4 regions of the Devosia sp. XGJD_8 genome follow, and region 1 is predicted to be linked to each of the others. Evidence: predicted binding sites of a transcription regulator. Region 1 holds the regulator's gene; each other region holds the start of a gene.
The links. The regulator LexA, encoded in region 1, represses DNA repair genes until DNA is damaged. The targets are predictions, from matches to a motif close to TGTTCNNNNTGTGTTCNG.
Positions count from the first base shown of each region.

Region 2: the regulator LexA is predicted to act here: its motif matches at 2,026-2,043, upstream of ssb (single-stranded DNA-binding protein).
Region 3: the regulator LexA is predicted to act here: its motif matches at 1,783-1,800, upstream of ACLI1C_RS02210 (DUF763 domain-containing protein).
Region 4: the regulator LexA is predicted to act here: its motif matches at 1,545-1,562, upstream of recA (recombinase RecA).

Region 1 is NZ_JBKJHF010000001.1:2,323,389-2,327,612, forward strand. Features, by position in the region: gene moaC (cyclic pyranopterin monophosphate synthase MoaC) at 1-313, shown strand, start outside; gene glp (gephyrin-like molybdotransferase Glp) at 310-1,512, shown strand; gene lexA (transcriptional repressor LexA) at 1,621-2,334, shown strand; gene ACLI1C_RS10960 (cold-shock protein) at 2,732-2,944, shown strand; gene ACLI1C_RS10965 (IlvD/Edd family dehydratase) at 3,095-4,224, opposite strand, start outside.
Region 2 is NZ_JBKJHF010000001.1:1,960,937-1,965,160, reverse strand. Features, by position in the region: gene ACLI1C_RS09210 (diguanylate cyclase domain-containing protein) at 5-1,318, shown strand; gene ssb (single-stranded DNA-binding protein) at 1,390-1,899, opposite strand; gene ACLI1C_RS09200 (LysE family translocator) at 2,155-2,799, shown strand; gene uvrA (excinuclease ABC subunit UvrA) at 3,010-4,224, shown strand, end outside.
Region 3 is NZ_JBKJHF010000001.1:469,378-473,601, forward strand. Features, by position in the region: gene ACLI1C_RS02190 (fatty acid desaturase) at 1-563, opposite strand, end outside; gene ACLI1C_RS02195 (DUF4167 domain-containing protein) at 563-754, opposite strand; gene ACLI1C_RS02200 (hypothetical protein) at 754-1,005, opposite strand; gene ACLI1C_RS02205 (KTSC domain-containing protein) at 1,474-1,713, opposite strand; gene ACLI1C_RS02210 (DUF763 domain-containing protein) at 1,833-3,131, shown strand; gene ACLI1C_RS02215 (hypothetical protein) at 3,405-3,641, opposite strand; gene ACLI1C_RS02220 (Ku protein) at 4,127-4,224, shown strand, end outside.
Region 4 is NZ_JBKJHF010000001.1:2,578,449-2,582,672, reverse strand. Features, by position in the region: gene ACLI1C_RS12375 (aldo/keto reductase) at 1-315, opposite strand, end outside; gene araD1 (AraD1 family protein) at 372-1,367, opposite strand; gene recA (recombinase RecA) at 1,645-2,721, shown strand; gene alaS (alanine--tRNA ligase) at 2,899-4,224, shown strand, end outside.

The DNA.
Region 1 (4,224 bases):
CCTGGCAGTTGCTCGCATTGCCGGTATCATGGCCGCCAAGAAGACGTCCGACCTCATCCCGCTTTGCCACCCCATTCCACTGACCAAGGTCAGCGTCGACATCGAAGCTGATGGCCCCGATGCCATCCTTATCCGTGCCACGGCCGAAACCACCGGGCAGACCGGTGTCGAGATGGAAGCCCTGGTCGCCGCCTCGACCGCGGCACTGACGCTCTACGACATGGCCAAGGCCATCGACCGGGCCATGACCATCACCGATATCTGCCTGGTCGAAAAATCCGGCGGAAAGTCCGGAGACTTTTCCCGGTCATGAGCCTGCTCCCCGTGGATGACGCGATTGCCGCGATCCTCCGGCGCGTGCCGGCGCCCATCGCCGAGACCGTGCCGCTGTCCGAGGCTGCCGGGCGCGTGCTGCTTGAACCCGTATTTGCCACCCACGATCAGCCTCCATTCAATTCCAGCGCCATGGACGGCTACGCCATCCGCGCTGCCGATGTCGTCGCTGGCCACGGGCTGACCGTGGTCGGCACGTCACAGGCGGGCGCCGGCTACCTCGGCACGCTTGGGCCGGGCGAGGCTGTCCGCATCTTCACTGGTGCACCGGTACCCGAAGGCGCCGACACGGTCATCATGCAGGAAGAGGCCAAGCGCGACGGAGACTCGGTTTCCTTCACTGTTCCGGCACGACAGGGCCACAGCGTGCGGCCTTTGGGTAACGACTTCGCTACCGGTCAACAGCTCGTCGACGCCGGCATTCGCCTGGCACCAATGCAGCTGGCGGTTGCCGCCGCTGCCAACGCGGCCACGCTCAAGGTCGCCAAACGGCCCCGCATCGCCCTGCTCGCCACGGGCGACGAACTCGTGCTGCCCGGCACGCCACTTGGCCCCGACCAGATTGTGGCATCAAACAGTTTTGGGCTGCGGCCCATGCTGACGCCCTACGCCGAAACGGTCACCGATCACGGCATTGCCCGCGACGATGCGGCTCAGCTTCGCAACGCACTCCAAGACATTTTCGCCACTGGGCCGGATATAGTCATCACCACAGGTGGCGCAAGCGTCGGCGACCACGACATCGTGCAGGACATCCTCCTGGAATTGGGTGTCACGCTGGATTTCTGGAAGATCAACATGCGGCCCGGCAAGCCCCTCATGTTCGGAACACGCGGCAGCACCCTGATCTTCGGCCTCCCCGGCAATCCGGTTTCCGCCATGGTCACCGCCATGGTGTTCATTCGCCCCGCATTGCGCGCGTGGCTTGGCTATCCAGAACCATCCCCCTGGCACCTGCCGCTGGCCGGCCCAACGCCCCCCAATACCGCCCGCCGCCACTTCATGCGCGCGCAATTGCTGCACACGCTCACTGGACCTGAGCTGCTGCCGATCTCCCAGACGGACAGCGGCCACACCTCTTCGCTGGCGCGGGCCGATATGCTCATCGTCCAACCAGAGTTCGATCCCGGCCAATTGCCCGGCACCATTGTCGAAGCCATCCCGCTGGATGCTTTCTGACTGTCGCGATCGCAACGACGACTGATCTTTTGCAAAGCATATTGCGGAACATAACTGGAACACCTATAGTCGTTCTGCCTATGTTCTGATTCACTCCCCGAGGGGCCCATGCTGACGCGCAAACAACACGAGCTGCTTATGTTCATCCATGAGCGGATGAAGGAAAGCGGCATTCCGCCATCCTTCGACGAGATGAAGGATGCGCTCGACCTGGCGTCCAAATCGGGCATCCACCGGCTGATCACCGCCCTTGAGGAGCGCGGTTTCATCCGTCGCCTGCCCAACCGGGCCCGGGCCCTCGAAGTGGTCAAGCTCCCGGATTCGATGAACCCGTCACTCGGCGGCCGCAAGGCCCGCTTTGAGCCATCGGTCATCGAAGGCAGTCTGGGCAAGGTCAGCTCCCCGCCCTCGCGCATGTCGGCGGCCGAAGACTATGCCCGACCGATTTCCATCCCGGTCATGGGCCGTATTGCGGCCGGCACGCCCATTGAGGCCATCCAGACCCACTCGCACACCATCATGGTTCCGCCGGAAATGCTGGGCGCCGGTGAGCACTTCGCGCTTGAAGTCCGCGGTGACTCGATGATCGATGCTGGCATTTTCGACGGGGATACTGTGCTCATCAAGAAGCAGGATCAGGCCTCGACGGGCGAAATCATCGTCGCCTTGGTGGACGATGAGGAAGCAACGCTCAAGCGCCTGCGCCGCAAGGGCAATACCGTGGCGCTGGAGGCGGCCAACCCCGCTTACGAAACCCGCATCTTCCCGCCTGACCGCGTCAAGGTGCAGGGCCGCCTTGTCGGTCTTCTCCGCAAGTATTAGGGCGCTATAGCCCTCAGCAGCGTGACGCGAGGCGTGGGCCAGCACAGGCGCGTCACCCTGCCACCCCCTCATTTTGGCAGATCGTACCGGGGCATCGAACCGCCTCTGGCGGCCGATGAGGCCGGCCGTGGTACTTACGCGCGAAGCCACTCCCTTGGTTTTCTTGGGATTTTTCTAGCGACTTAAGCGGAATTTAACGGCCGACAGTGCCGGGACCTTGCAGATGGCGCTGTTCCGTGCCACATAGGTAGCATACGTTTTCAGCCTAAGTCGGCTGCCTAATGCCGGTTCGCCGGACCGTGGCTTCCTTCTCTACCATGCGAACGTTATGTCCCTTTGGCATGTTGCCATTGGATAACCGCTCGTTCGCTGATGCTACGAGCAAAAGGAAACTATCATGTCCGTAATCACCGGCACCGTAAAGTTCTTCAACACCACTAAGGGCTTCGGCTTCATTTCGCCTGAAAATGGCGGCAAGGACGCCTTCGTCCATATTTCTGCTGTTCAGCGTTCGGGCCTGCAGGGCCTCTACGAGAACGACAAGGTCACCTATGAGCTCGAGACCGGCCGTGACGGCAAGGAATCGGCGACCAACCTGACCCTGCTCTAGTCTGCGCTAGATCATAGCGAGCGCGCTTCGGCGCCGCTCGGCGAGGCCACCGCGATTTGTCGCGGTGGCCTTTTCTTTGTCTGGTCGCCAGCAGCAAACAAAATGGGGGACCGCATGCATGCGGTCCCCCTTGTCTTACAAAATCCGCGATCAGTGGTTGTCGCGCGGGATGCCGTTGTTCTGCGCGATGCGCTGGTACTTTTCGGCTGGCTTGAGAATGGCACCATCGCCGAGCTGGCCAACCAGACCGCGCTGGATTTCCTGCCAGGGCGTCTGGTGCTTGGGGAACTTGTAGCCGCCGGAAGCCTCGAGATCGGCTCGGCGCTTGGCGATCTCGGCGTCCGAGATCAGGATATTGGCCTGCCCCTGGTTGAGATCGATCCGCACCCGGTCGCCTGTCTGCAGGATGGCGAGATTGCCACCCGCCGCCGCCTCTGGCGAAGCATTGAGGATCGAGGGCGAGCCCGAAGTACCCGACTGGCGGCCATCGCCGATACAGGCCAGCGCATGCACGCCCTTCTTGATCAGATAGCTGGGCGGCCGCATGTTGACCACTTCCGCCGCGCCTGGATAACCGATCGGCCCGGCGCCGCGCATAAACAGCAGCGTATTCTCGTCGATATCGAGCGCGGGATCGTCGATGCGGTGGTGGTAATCCTCCGGTCCATCGAACACCACCGCCTTGCCCTCGAACATGCCCGGATGCTCGGGGTTGTTGAGGTAGCGATCGCGGAACTCCGACGAGATCACGCTGGTCTTCATGATGGCATTGTCAAAGAGGTTGCCACGCAGCACGAGGAAGCCCGCCTCGGTCTTGAGCGGATTGTCGAAGCGGCGGATGACCTTGTCGTCCTGGATCGTCGTGTTGCGGCAATTCTCGCCAATGGTCTTGCCATTGACGGTCGGCGCGTTCTCGCGGATCAGGCCCTGGGTCATCAACTCGTTGACCACCGCCGGCACGCCACCAGCGTGATAATAGTCCTCGCCCAGATATTCGCCCGCCGGCTGTAGGTTCACCAGCAGCGGCACCTTGTGGCCATAGGTCTGGAAATCCTGCAGTTCGAGTTCCACGCCGATATGCTTGGCAATGGCCTGGATGTGGATCGGCGCATTGGTCGATCCGCCGATGGCCGAATTGACCACGATGGTGTTGATGAAATTGTCCTTGGTCAGGATATCGGACGGCTTGAGGTCCTCATGCACCATGTCCACGATGCGCTTGCCCGTGCGATAGGCCATTTCCTGGCGGTCACGGTAGGGTGCGGGAATGGCAGCCGAAC
Region 2 (4,224 bases), 360 kb from region 1:
AGAAGTGGCGGATTCGAATGACGATACCGACTTTGGCACGCGCCTGGGGCGCTTGTGTGACCTGCTCGGCATTGCCGGCGCCCAATTGACCACGGTGGCCGACAATGGTTTGTCGGTCGTGGCGGCGGTCGGCCCCCTCGCCGACAATCTGGCACTGCTGCAGGCGCGCGTCCTGGATGGCTCCTGCCCGCTCGTGCTGGCCGACACGGGCGCTGAGGGGCCTTGCGCCGCGCGGTTCTATGTTGGCCTGACCCTGCCCGCTGCCGCCGGATGCCCGACCCTGTTGCTGAGCCTTTACGATTCCAAGCCGCGCCCGTCCCAGATGGCGGAGCGGATTGCCGGGCTGGCGCAGGAGCTGGTCACCGATGCTACGGTCGAGCAGCTACGCCAGGTCATCGAAGCGCAGGCGAAGGTCATTGCCGAGAGCGTCCGCGCGGAGGAATTGCGGCGGGAACTGTTCGAGCGCGCCTCGGCCACCGCCAAGATCGGCGTCTGGCAATGCGACCTGGCCGACAACAGCCTGCAATGGACCAATGGGGTCTATGATCTGTTCGAGATCGAGCGCGGCACCCAGGTCACCCGGGAGCTGTCGCTGTCCTGCTATACCGAGGCGTCGCGGCGGCAGATGGAAGCGGCCCGTGCCCATGCCATCGCCACCTGTACCGATTTTGCCTTGACGGTGGAGATCATCACGGCCCGCGGCAACCACCGCTGGATGCGGCTGACCGGGGCGGTGGAGAGCCGCAACGGCGTCGCCACCCGCATCTTCGGCATGAAGCAGGATGTCACCGAGGAAAAGCTGATGGCGGACCGCACCCGCTATCTGGCCGAGTTCGACGTGATGACCGGGCTTGCAAACCGCAGCCAGTTCCAGGCCCATCTAAGTGCGCTCGACGCGACTGGCGGCAATGGCCCAGGTGCGTTGCTGCTGATCGACCTGGATGGGTTCAAGCAGGTCAACGACACCTATGGGCACGTGCTGGGCGATGAGTGCCTCAAGGAGGCGGCGCTGCGGCTGACGGCAAGCTGCAGCAGCGCGCAGCTGGTGGCCCGCATTGGCGGCGACGAATTTGCCGTCTTGCTGGGACCGGACACATCGGCCGGTGCGGCCGAAGCCCTGGCCGAGGGCATTGTGGCGATGATCGGACATCCCTTTGTGCGGGGTGGACACACATTCCGGCTCGGCGCCTCGGTTGGCGTCGCCCACTATCGCGGCGGCTCGTCGCAGGACCTGTTCCGGCAGGCCGATACGGCACTCTATGCCGCCAAGGATGCGGGCCGGAATACCAGCCGGACCTATCGGGCTGAAGCCCGCTGACACCGATGCCGCAAAGCAAAAGGGAGGCCGCCTGAGCGCCCTCCCCCTCATGCGATACGTGTAAGAACGCCCTAGAACGGGATGTCGTCGTCCATGCCGCCTGGCTCGAAGGCCGGGGCATTGGCCTGCGGGCGACGGGCGCCGCCGCCGGCCGGGGCGTTGTCGCGTACGCCGCGGAAGCCGGTGTCGTTGCCGCCACCAAAGCCGCCGCCGGCACCTTCGCCCTCACCGCGGCCGTCGAGCAGCGTCAGGTTCGAATTGAAGCCCTGCAGCACGACTTCGGTCGAATACTTGTCAGCGCCGGACTGATCCTGCCACTTGCGGGTCTGCAACTGGCCCTCGAGATAGACCTTGCTGCCCTTGCGCAGATAGCTCTCGGCGACGCGGGCCAGGCCTTCCGAGAAGATCACCACACGGTGCCATTCAGTCTTTTCGCGGCGCTCGCCGGTATTCTTATCTTTCCAGTTCTCGGAGGTGGCGACACTGAGGTTGACCACCTTGCCGCCGCTGGGAAGGTTGCGCACTTCCGGATCCGCACCGAGATTGCCGACCAGGATCACCTTGTTGACACTGCCTGCCATCGTTCATTCCTTTCGATTCAGTCCCCGGCCGCAGCCGCGGGACGCTCACTTACATAGCGGCGGCATACTACTCCGCGGCGACGGTCCCCGCCCGTGCTTTGCCAAGTTGTGAACAGCTGTCTATTATGTTCCCTTTATGTTCCGTTTTGTGTTAGCCGTCAAGCGCGGCATTCCGGGCCTTTGCTCGGCCGCTGCTGACATGGCCTGTCAGCAGCCCTGCTCCAGATCAGCCGGCTTGTTTTCGACGGAATGGTCATGGACTACGCCCAGGCGCTCTGGATCTATCTCGTCCTGCTGTTCGGCATCATCGTGGTGCCGGGCATGGACATGTTTTTCGTCATCGCCAATGCGCTGACCGGCGGGCGCAAGGCGGGCTTTGCGGCGGTTGGCGGCATCATGGTGGGCGGCGCGGTGCATACGCTGTTCGGCGCACTTGCGGTCGGCGTGCTCACGCGGCTGCCCACGATGGTGTTCCAGGCAATGATCCTGGTCGGTGCGGCCTATATGGCCTGGATCGGCTATACGCTGCTGCGCAGCTCGATCACCGTGGAGGCCATCGGCAGCGCCAAGACGCGCTCGCATTGGGTGGCGTTTCGCCAGGGCATGGTCACCTGCCTGCTCAATCCCAAGGCCTATCTCTTCGTGCTGGCGGTGTTCCCGCAGTTCATGCGGCCTGAATATGGAACGATCTGGTCGCAGGCGCTGGTCATGGGGGTGATGACCGTGACCATGCAGTTCCTCATCTATGGCGCCCTGGCGCTGGCCGCCGGCAAGGGTCGTGATGCCCTGATCGGCAACCCGCAGGCGACGATCTGGATCGGTCGGGGCGCTGGCGCGTTGTTCGTCGCCGCAGCCCTGTTCACGGCCTGGCATGGAGTGACCCAGCATGTGGGCCCTTGACCGAATCTGGATTGTTCCGCTTATGTTCCAGGCAGCCAAAGGTGCTTTGGCAAGCCTTGAGGGACACGCTAAGGTGACCGCACAGCCGGGCGGCCATGCGCGGGGCCCGCTTGCGGCGGGGATGGACCGTGCCTATTTGTGTGCTCTCCCCGAAGCCCTATTCCGACTTTGCCGCCGGGCCGCCGATGGCGCACCGAGCCATGGACTGAAATGATGACGCCAAAGCCCAGCCAGAACCGTGAGATCATCGTACGCGGCGCCCGCGAACACAATCTCAAGGGGATCGATCTCAAACTGCCGCGCGACAGCCTCATCGTGATGACGGGCCTGTCCGGCTCGGGGAAATCGTCCCTCGCGTTCGACACCATCTATGCGGAAGGCCAGCGGCGCTATGTCGAGAGCCTCTCTGCCTATGCCCGGCAGTTCCTCGAAATGATGCAGAAGCCCGATGTGGAACACATCGAAGGGCTCTCCCCTGCCATTTCCATCGAGCAGAAGACCACGTCGCGCAACCCGCGCTCGACGGTTGGCACTGTCACCGAGATCTATGACTACCTGCGGCTGCTGTTCGCGCGCGTCGGCGTGCCCTATTCGCCGGCCACGGGCCTGCCCATCGAGAGCCAGACGGTCAGCCAGATGGTCGACAAGGTGCTGGAGCTACCGGAGGGCACAAGGCTCTTCCTGCTGGCGCCGATCGCGCGCGGCCGCAAGGGCGAATACAAGAAGGAACTGGCCGACCTGATGCGCAAGGGCTTCCAGCGCGTCAAGATCGACGGGGAATATCACGAGATCGAGGATGCACCGGTCCTCGACAAGAAATTCAAGCACGATATCGAAGTGGTGGTGGACCGCGTCGTGGTCGGACCCGACATTTCCGGCCGCCTGGCCGAAAGCTTCGAGACGGCGCTGAAGCTGGCCGACGGCATTGCGCTGGTGGAATATGCCGACGAGAAGAACGAGGACGGCAGCCCGCGCCAGGCCACCTTCTCGGAAAAATTCGCCTGCCCGGTTTCCGGCTTCACCATTGCCGAGATCGAGCCGCGCCTGTTCTCGTTCAACAACCCGTTCGGCGCCTGCCCGGTCTGCGATGGCCTGGGCACCGAGCAGAAGATCGACCGTGACCAGATCGTGCCGGATGTGACGCTGTCGGTACGCGACGGCGCCATCCTGCCCTGGAGCAAGACCAGCGCACCCTATTACCTGCAGACACTGCAAGCCGTGCTCAAGCACTATAATGCCTCGACCGGTACGGCCTGGAACGAGCTCAGCGACGAAGTGCAGGACGCAGTCCTGTACGGTACAGGCAAGACACCGATCAACTTCGTCTATGACGATGGCCTGCGCCAGTACAAGACCACCAAGCCCTTCGAGGGCGTCATCGGTAACCTTGAGCGTCGCTACAAGGAAACCGAAAGCGCCGGCATG
Region 3 (4,224 bases), 1.9 Mb from region 1:
ATCCAGGGTGCCGCGCCGGAGCGCATCATGCCGACCGGCCAGCGGTGCTGCAGCAGGAACAGCCATAACGGTCCGATCCCGAACATCACGACCGGGTGCCGGTAGAGCCGATAGCGCAGTCGGCCCGTCCGCGACAGAGCCCGGTACTCGCTGACCGTCAGCGTCTCGACATCGCCGATGCCGCGCATATCGAGATTGCCGGCGGTGGCATGATGCTGGGCATGGGTTCGGCGCCAATAGTCGTAGGGCGTCACCGTCAAAACGCCGATGATGCGCCCCGTCCAATCGTCCGCCTGCCGGTGCGCGAAAAAGGCGCCATGGCCGCTGTCGTGCTGGATCAAGAAGAGCCTGACAAGGAAGCCGGCGGCGGGAATGGTGAACACCAGGCCCCACCAGAAGCCATAAGCCAGAGAGGTCCAGGCCAGTCCCCAGCAGACGACGAATGGTGCGAGGGAGATCGCCAGTTCGAGCGTGCTGCGCCATCGGTCAGGCTGGCGGTAGCGGGACATGATCTGCGGCCATGGCCGGTCGCTTGACGAGGCGCCTGGTGCGATCTCGCTCATCAGCGTGTTCCTTCGATTGCGCAACGAAGGAAGTGCTCGGCGTGCTGGAAGTAGTTTTCCGCCGCGACGCGGTCACCGGCCGTAACCCGTGCATCGGCCAGCCTCAGGTAGTGCTGCTGTCGTGCGATCGCGGCGTTTTTATCGACCGCTGGCGGCTCGTGCCGGCTGGCTCTTGCGCTGAAAGTACTCATCAGGCAGCGATCTTCCGTCTGCCAAGCGGATAGGCGGCGGCATCATAGAGCGCGCGGATAGCCTCGCCCTCAAAGCGCTTCTCCTCCACTTCAAGGAACGAGCCAGCGCGACCGCTGCTGGGAAGGTCCTCGATGAGGTAGCGGATGGCCTCCGCCGCGGTCGCGAAGCGGCGGTAGCGGGTCTGCTGGGTCTTGGCGTAGCGCCGGCTGGGAAACAGCTCTGCGCTGGCCTTGTAGTTGAACTCATCCATGAAAAAGATCTCTCTGGGTTGATGCTGTTCGTATCGATGGTGCGGGACCCGATGCGTTCGTGCCTGCGGCGCAGCGGGTACCCGGCTTCCGATGGAGCCGGCCCATTGCCGCGCTGAGATGGCATCACCGATCCGAACTGGCGCCTGAAGGCCGACAGGAGCCGCCTTGCGTGCAAGCCAATTGCTCTTACGGCGGCGCAGAACGTCCCTGGACCTTGTGACTGCGTAGGCAGTCGCCGCCGCGATAGAGCTCGGCACGGGGCCTTTGGTCCGGGAAACGCGCGGGCAATGACCCAGAGCAGCATATGCCAAGGGGTACCTAACGCTCGCAATTGGAAGGAGGTGGGCCGGGGCCGGTGAACCGGTGACGGGCGCAGCCAACGGGGCTGAAAAACGTAAGCGCAGTTGTGACAGAGGTTTGTGGCGAACGCGAGGCGGGGCAGGCAAGCCAAGTTGAAGCTGGTATCGTCACCCACCGGCGCTGTTCGCCGGTGGGGCTGTCCGTCCATGCTCATCCTGCCGCAGGGTGAACGAACTCCGAATATGCCGGTTGAAGAACCAGCCCTTGGAAAAGGCCCTGCTGAACGCGCCGTATGTCTCCGGCGGAACGTCGAGATAGTCATAGCGTCTGCCGTTGGTGACGAGCCAGATCGAGAGGATTTTCGTCGCAGGGTCGTAACAACTCTTGCGGATCAGGTTCGATGGCATGGCAGGCCTCCTTCGAGGCAACCGGGCACGGCCTGGAAGGTTGCCCAGCCCGATACGCCGACGCATGGTTGTTTCTGCTTTGTTCCCTGTTATAGTCGCTCGCAACCCAAGAGGTAGTCGTGGCAATCCGTTCCGGCAGTGCCGATCTCCCATTGCATGGCGGCAGAGTCCCGCGCTGGCTGAGCGAACGCATGGCCAAGCTTGGAGCGCTGATCTGCGAAGCGGTGGTTGCCGAGTATGGCAGAGACGAGCTGCTGCAGCGGCTGGCCCATCCATTCTGGTTTCAATCCTTTGGCGCCGTCATGGGCATGGACTGGCATTCCTCCGGGATCACCACGAGCGTGATCGGCGCTCTCAAGCGCGGCCTGGCGCCATTGGAGAAGGAGCTGGGCCTGCATGTCTGCGGCGGACGCGGCAAGCACTCCCGCAGCACCCCGGCCGAATTGATATCGATCGGGGACAGAGTGGGGTTCGACGGGAGCGCGCTGGCCTCCACCAGCCGTCTCGTTGCCAAGGTCGACAGTGCCGCCGTCCAGGACGGCTTTGATCTCTACCTCCATGGCTTTATCGTCGCGGCCGATGGCAAGTGGGTTGTCGTGCAGCAGGGCATGAAAGGCGATGCTGGCCAGGCACGCCGCTATCACTGGACCTCCCAGGGCTTGAGCAGCTTCGTGGAGCGGCCCCACGCCGCGATCGAAGGACAGGCTCAGGGCGAAATCATCAACCTGACCGATATTCGGGCGGCAGGAGCGAGGACGGGAAGCGTAGATCTTCTGACCTCACTCGGTCCCGACGCCATCGTGCGGGAAGTGGGAAAGCTGCGTGGCCTGGTCGAGCAGCCCAATGGCCAGCCCTTCCTGCCTCACTTGGTCATGCCCGAACATCACGACCTGCGGCCCAGCGATGTCATGCTCAGGCGTCTCCACGGCAGCTTGGCCGCGGCCGCCGATCGAGGACCTGTCGATTTCGCCCAACTGCTTCTTGTGCCAGGGGTAGGCGCCCGGACGGTGGAATCGCTGGCAATGGTTGCCGAGGTCGTTCACGGCGCTCCGCATCGCTTTGCCGATCCCGGCCGGTTCGCAATGGCTCATGGCGGCAAAGATGGTCATCCGTTTCCCGTCCCGTTGGCAGTCTATGACCGCACCATCCAGGTGCTGAAGGGTGCCGTGACCAGGTCGCGGCTGGGGCAGGACGAGCAGCTGGGGGCAATCAAGCGACTGGATGCACAGGCAAGGATCCTTGAGGCCTCGGCCACGGGCCCATCGCTCAAGTCTTATATTGCACGAGAGCGGGCAAGCTCGCGTGACTATGGCGGTCGCACGGTTTTCGATGATCATACGTCCGCATCGACCGTTTCAGGTGTAGCCGGATCCAGGCATGGGCCGGCGACCCATGACGGAACGGAACGTGCATCCTAAGGCGCCATAACCGGTCCGCAGCCTGGTTCGATTTCCGCCGGAGGCAGGCAGGCCGACCTCATGTCGATGATCCCCCCGGGTATGTCGCAAGGCAGGCCAACCTGGTGAGAAGATAACGTCAGGACCGGCCAGCGTTGAGGTCCTCGCCCAGAAAGAGTGAGGTAAATGGCCCGGTACAGGTTGCGAGGGCTCAGACGAATGTCCGATGTGACGTCGTCGCCAGGCGATCACTCAAACCCATGGGGGCGGCGGCCAGACCCTGCGTTGCGTCCGTTAACCGGAGAAGGTCAACCCTCGTTCTGCCAGCCAACCCTCGAGTTCGGATCTGATATGCTCGATCCGCGCTATGTCCTCTGGAGACGCGGCCTCGGCATGCGTGCGGATCCATTCGTTGCAGCCGAACAGCATAGTCGACACGGTAGAAGACCGAAGAGAGGGGGACAAGCCGCCCTCATAGCGGTCAACGTCCTGGCGCCACTTCAGGATTGCCGGGGCGTGGTTGATTGCCATGGGTTGGTCCCATGCACGAAGAATCATCGTCCCGCAGTATACCGGTTCTGGACTGGGACGGTTTTCGCATCAGGCCGCCTTCGTGCCGCTTTCGACAAACGCGGCGATGGAGACAGCGGAACCGATGTCGGTGCGCGCCTGGTACCGCCAGCCTATTCCACTGTATCGCACGGGACTGGCGATGCGAAGAGTTGGTGCCGTAGCACCCCTTGAAACGGCGTCGCTGTGATTGTGCGGCTTACTTTGCGGTTTCTTACCTGGCACGTTGGGTGTCAGCGGTTGGCATCTGCCCACGTGTCGCTCAGGAGCTTGCGTCCCTGACGGCCATCTACCCCGCTACCGCCGCGAGCATATTGCTGCGTTCACACCTGCGCTCGTGCGCCGCCCTGCGCCGTATTGACCTTGCGCGAGCAGACTGCGGAGCCGGTCACGAGTGGAACGTCTGGCGCTTTCTACCCGTTCTGCCTCCGGAAACGGAGGACGTAATGGCCGCGCGAGCAGTATGGACTGGTGTGATCAAGATCGCCGAAATCGTCTGCCCGGTGAAGATGTACACCGCCGCGACCACGTCCGATCGAATTTC
Region 4 (4,224 bases), 260 kb from region 1:
GACCCAGGCGCCCTTGTCCTGCTCGGCAGGCGAAACCGGCTTGAGCAGGCGGCCGACCTTGCTGGACAGCACGACGCCCTCGCGCCGCTCGCGCAGCACATCGCCCATCAGGTGTTCGGAGCGGCCCAGGCCATATTGCGGCGCGGTATCGACATAGGTGATGCCCATGTCCAGCGCGTGGCTGACGGTGGCGCGGGCCTGATCGGCCGGGACGGCGGAGAAGATGCCGGCCAGCGAGGCGCCGCCCAGGCCCAGCGTGGTCACCTCCAGGTCGGTGCGTCCGACCCGGCGTTTTTCGAAAGCGCGAGCAGTCATGTCATCCCTCCAGCAGGCGGAAGGATAACTGACATGTTAGTTGGCCGGCTTCAAGATCAATAGAGATTGCCGACGATGACGGGGTGCTCGACCTCGTTGCGCACCGGGTTGCGCAGCGCCGCGCCGAACTGGGCTTCCTCGATCTCGAAGATGTCGTCGGGCTGCGTCTTGATGCCATCGGCAAAGCTCAGCGTCGCGGTGCCGAACATATGCACATGCACGTCGCCGGGGTGGCGGAACAGGTCATACTTGAAGTGGTGATATTCCAGATTGGCGATGGTGTGGCTCATATTGTCCTCACCCGACAGGAAGGGCTTTTCCCACAGCACCTTTCCGTCACGCAGGATGCGCGACATGCCCTCGATATGGGCCGGCAGGTCGCCCAGGCGCAATTCGGGCCCGAAGGCGCAGGCGCGCAGCTTGGAATGGGCCAGATAGAGGTAGTTGACCCGCTCGGTCACATGGTCGGAAAATTCATTGGCGAGGGCAAAGCCCAGTCGGCGCGGCTGGCCATTGTGGTCGATCACATAGATGCCGGCGATTTCCGGCTCTTCGCCGGCGTCGAGCGCGAAGCCGGGGGAGGGAATGGGGTGGCCGGGGTTGACCACCGAATAGCCATTGCCCTTGTAGAACCATTCCGGCTGCACGCCCTTGCGTCCGTCGGCCGGCTTGCCGCCTTCGAGACCCATGCGGAACATCTTCATCGTGTCAGTGAGGCCGGTCTCGACGGCGCCGCTATTGGCGGTGTGCATGGCGTCGCGCGTGGCAGCGGAGCCCAGATGGGTGAGGCCCGTGCCGGTGACATAGAGATGGGCCGGATCGGGATGATCGACCGGGGCCAGCATGCGGCCTTCGGCCAGGATTGCGGCGCGGTCCAGCGTTTCGCCCAGGCCCATTTCGGCGACCAGTGCGCCGATGCCGCCCTGCCGGGATAGGGCCGTCATGGCCAGGGCATAGACGCTGGTGGCGCCATTCACCAGGCGGGCGGTGCCGCCCTCGATGGCGCCGACGGCGCGCTCGCCATTGGCATCGAAAAACTGGATCAGGTTCATGCTGGGCAACTCCGCTGGCGATTGTCCGGCATAAAGCGCAACAAGGCGCGAAGAGGCAAGCCAAAAATCATACTTATCGTCAGGCGGTCGCGAATCCCCCGCGGCCGTGGCACAAGGTCGGGGCGGCGATTCTGTGCTTCTCCATCCCGATGTTCTCATTTTGTCCCTTGACAGGACGGGAACAAGATGAGAACAAATAGCGCACATTCAAGGCATGGCCACCTGCGGTGTCGGCGCGTTGCGCAGCCTCCAAGAGCGTGGAATAAGGAGAGAACTGATGGCTAACGCGCCGCTACGTGTTGTTGAAGGTGGATCGATGGATAAGGACAAGGCACTTGCCGCGGCGCTCAGCCAGATTGAGCGCAATTTCGGCAAGGGCTCGATCATGCGCCTGGGCGAGGCGTCCTCGATCGAGGTCGAATCGATCTCGACCGGGTCGCTCGGCCTCGACATCGCGCTGGGCATTGGCGGCCTGCCCAAGGGCCGTATCGTTGAAATTTTCGGGCCGGAAAGCTCGGGCAAGACCACGCTGGCGCTGCATGTCATCGCCGAGGCCCAGCGGGCCGGCGGCATCTGCGCCTTTGTCGACGCCGAGCATGCGCTGGACCCGATCTATGCCCGCAAGCTGGGCGTCAATGTCGATGACCTGCTGATCTCCCAGCCCGATGCCGGCGAGCAGGCGCTCGAAATCACCGACACGCTGGTGCGAAGCGGTGCCATCGACGTGCTGGTGGTCGATTCGGTGGCGGCGCTGACGCCGCGGGCCGAACTCGAAGGCGAGATGGGCGATGCCCTGCCGGGCCTGCAGGCGCGGCTGATGAGCCAGGCCATGCGCAAGCTGACCTCGTCGATCTCCAAGTCCAAGTGCCTGGTCATCTTCATCAACCAGATCCGCATGAAGATCGGCGTGATGTATGGCTCGCCCGAGACGACGACGGGCGGCAATGCCCTCAAGTTCTACGCCTCGGTTCGCCTCGACATCCGCCGCATCGGCGCGCTCAAGGATCGCGAAGAGATCGTGGGCAACCAGACCCGCGTGAAGGTGGTCAAGAACAAGCTGGCCCCGCCCTTCCGCCAGGTCGAATTCGACATCATGTATGGCGAAGGCATTTCCAAGACGGGCGAATTGCTCGATCTGGGCGTCAAGTCCGGCATTGTCGAGAAATCGGGCGCCTGGTTCTCCTGGGACAGCCAGCGTCTGGGGCAGGGCCGCGAGAATGCGCGCCAGTTCCTCAAGGACAATCCGGCGATCGCCAATACGATCGAACAAGGCGTGCGCGAAAGCTCGGGCCTGCTCGGTGAGGTGCTGCTGGTGGCCGGCGGCGACGACGAGGCCGCGGGCGACGACGAATAGGCTATCCACCCATGCAGGGTTTGCTGGAGGCATCGCGCAGGCGGTGCCTCTTTTTTGTTTGGGCGCCGTGATGCCAGTGCCGCAGCAATGCTGGACATTGCCGCGACCGGCACGATAGAAAGCCAGCCGACCTTCTCTGCGGCGCATCGCGCCATTCTCCGCAATGAAAGCCTTTTGATGACCAGCGTAAACGACCTCCGTTCGAGCTTTGTCGACTACTTTGCCCGCAATGGTCACGAGGCCGTGCCGTCGAGCCCTTTGGTGCCGCGCAACGATCCGACGCTGATGTTCACCAATTCGGGCATGGTGCAGTTCAAGAACACCTTTACCGGCGTCGAAAAGCGCCCCTATTCGCGCGCCACCACGGCACAGAAATGCGTGCGCGCCGGCGGCAAGCACAACGACCTCGACAATGTCGGCTTCACCGCGCGCCACCACACCTTCTTCGAGATGCTGGGCAATTTCTCGTTCGGCGATTATTTCAAGGACCACGCCATCGAGCTGGCCTGGAACCTTTTGACCCGCGACTGGGGCCTGCCCAAGGACAAGCTGATGGTCACCGTCTATGAGGACGATGACGAGGCGCTGGACCTGTGGAAGAAGATTGCCGGTCTCTCCGAGGACCGCATCGTCAAGCTCGGCGCCAAGTCGAACTTCTGGCAGATGGGCGATACCGGCCCCTGCGGCCCGTGCTCGGAAGTGTTCTATGATCATGGCGAGCATGTCTGGGGTGGCCCGCCGGGCTCGCCCGAGGAAGATGGCGATCGCTGGATCGAGATCTGGAACCTGGTCTTCATGCAGTATGAGCAGCATGGCGACGGCTCCCGCACCGGCTTGCCGCGGCCCTCGATCGATACCGGCATGGGCCTCGAGCGCGTCGCCGCGGTGATGCAGGGCGTGCATGACAATTACGATATCGACCTGTTCCGCTCACTGATCGCCGCCACGGCAAATGCCACCGGTGCCGATATCGACGGCGAGGGCAACCGGAGCCTGCGCGTCATTGCCGATCACCTGCGCTCCATGAGCTTCCTCATCGCCGAGGGCGTGCTGCCCTCCAATGAGGGCCGCGGCTATGTGCTGCGCCGCATCATGCGCCGCGCCATGCGCCACGCCACCCTGCTCGGCAGCAGCGAGCCGGTCATCTACAAGCTGGTGCCCACCCTGGTGCGCGAGATGGGCCAGGCCTATCCCGAACTCAGCCGCGGCGAAGCAATGATCGCCGAGACTGTTCGCCTCGAAGAGGGCCGCTTCCTCAAGACGCTCGGCCGCGGCCTGCAGATCCTCGATGCCGAGACCAGCGAGATGAGCGAAGGCGCGGTACTCAATGGCGCCGCCGCCTTCAAGCTCTACGACACCTATGGCTTCCCGCTCGACCTGACCCAGGATGCCCTGCGCCTGCGCGGCATCACGGTCGACCAGGCCGGTTTCGACGCCGCCATGGCCGCCCAGAAGGCCGAGGCCCGCAAGAGCTGGTCCGGCTCGGGGGAAGCGGCCACCGAT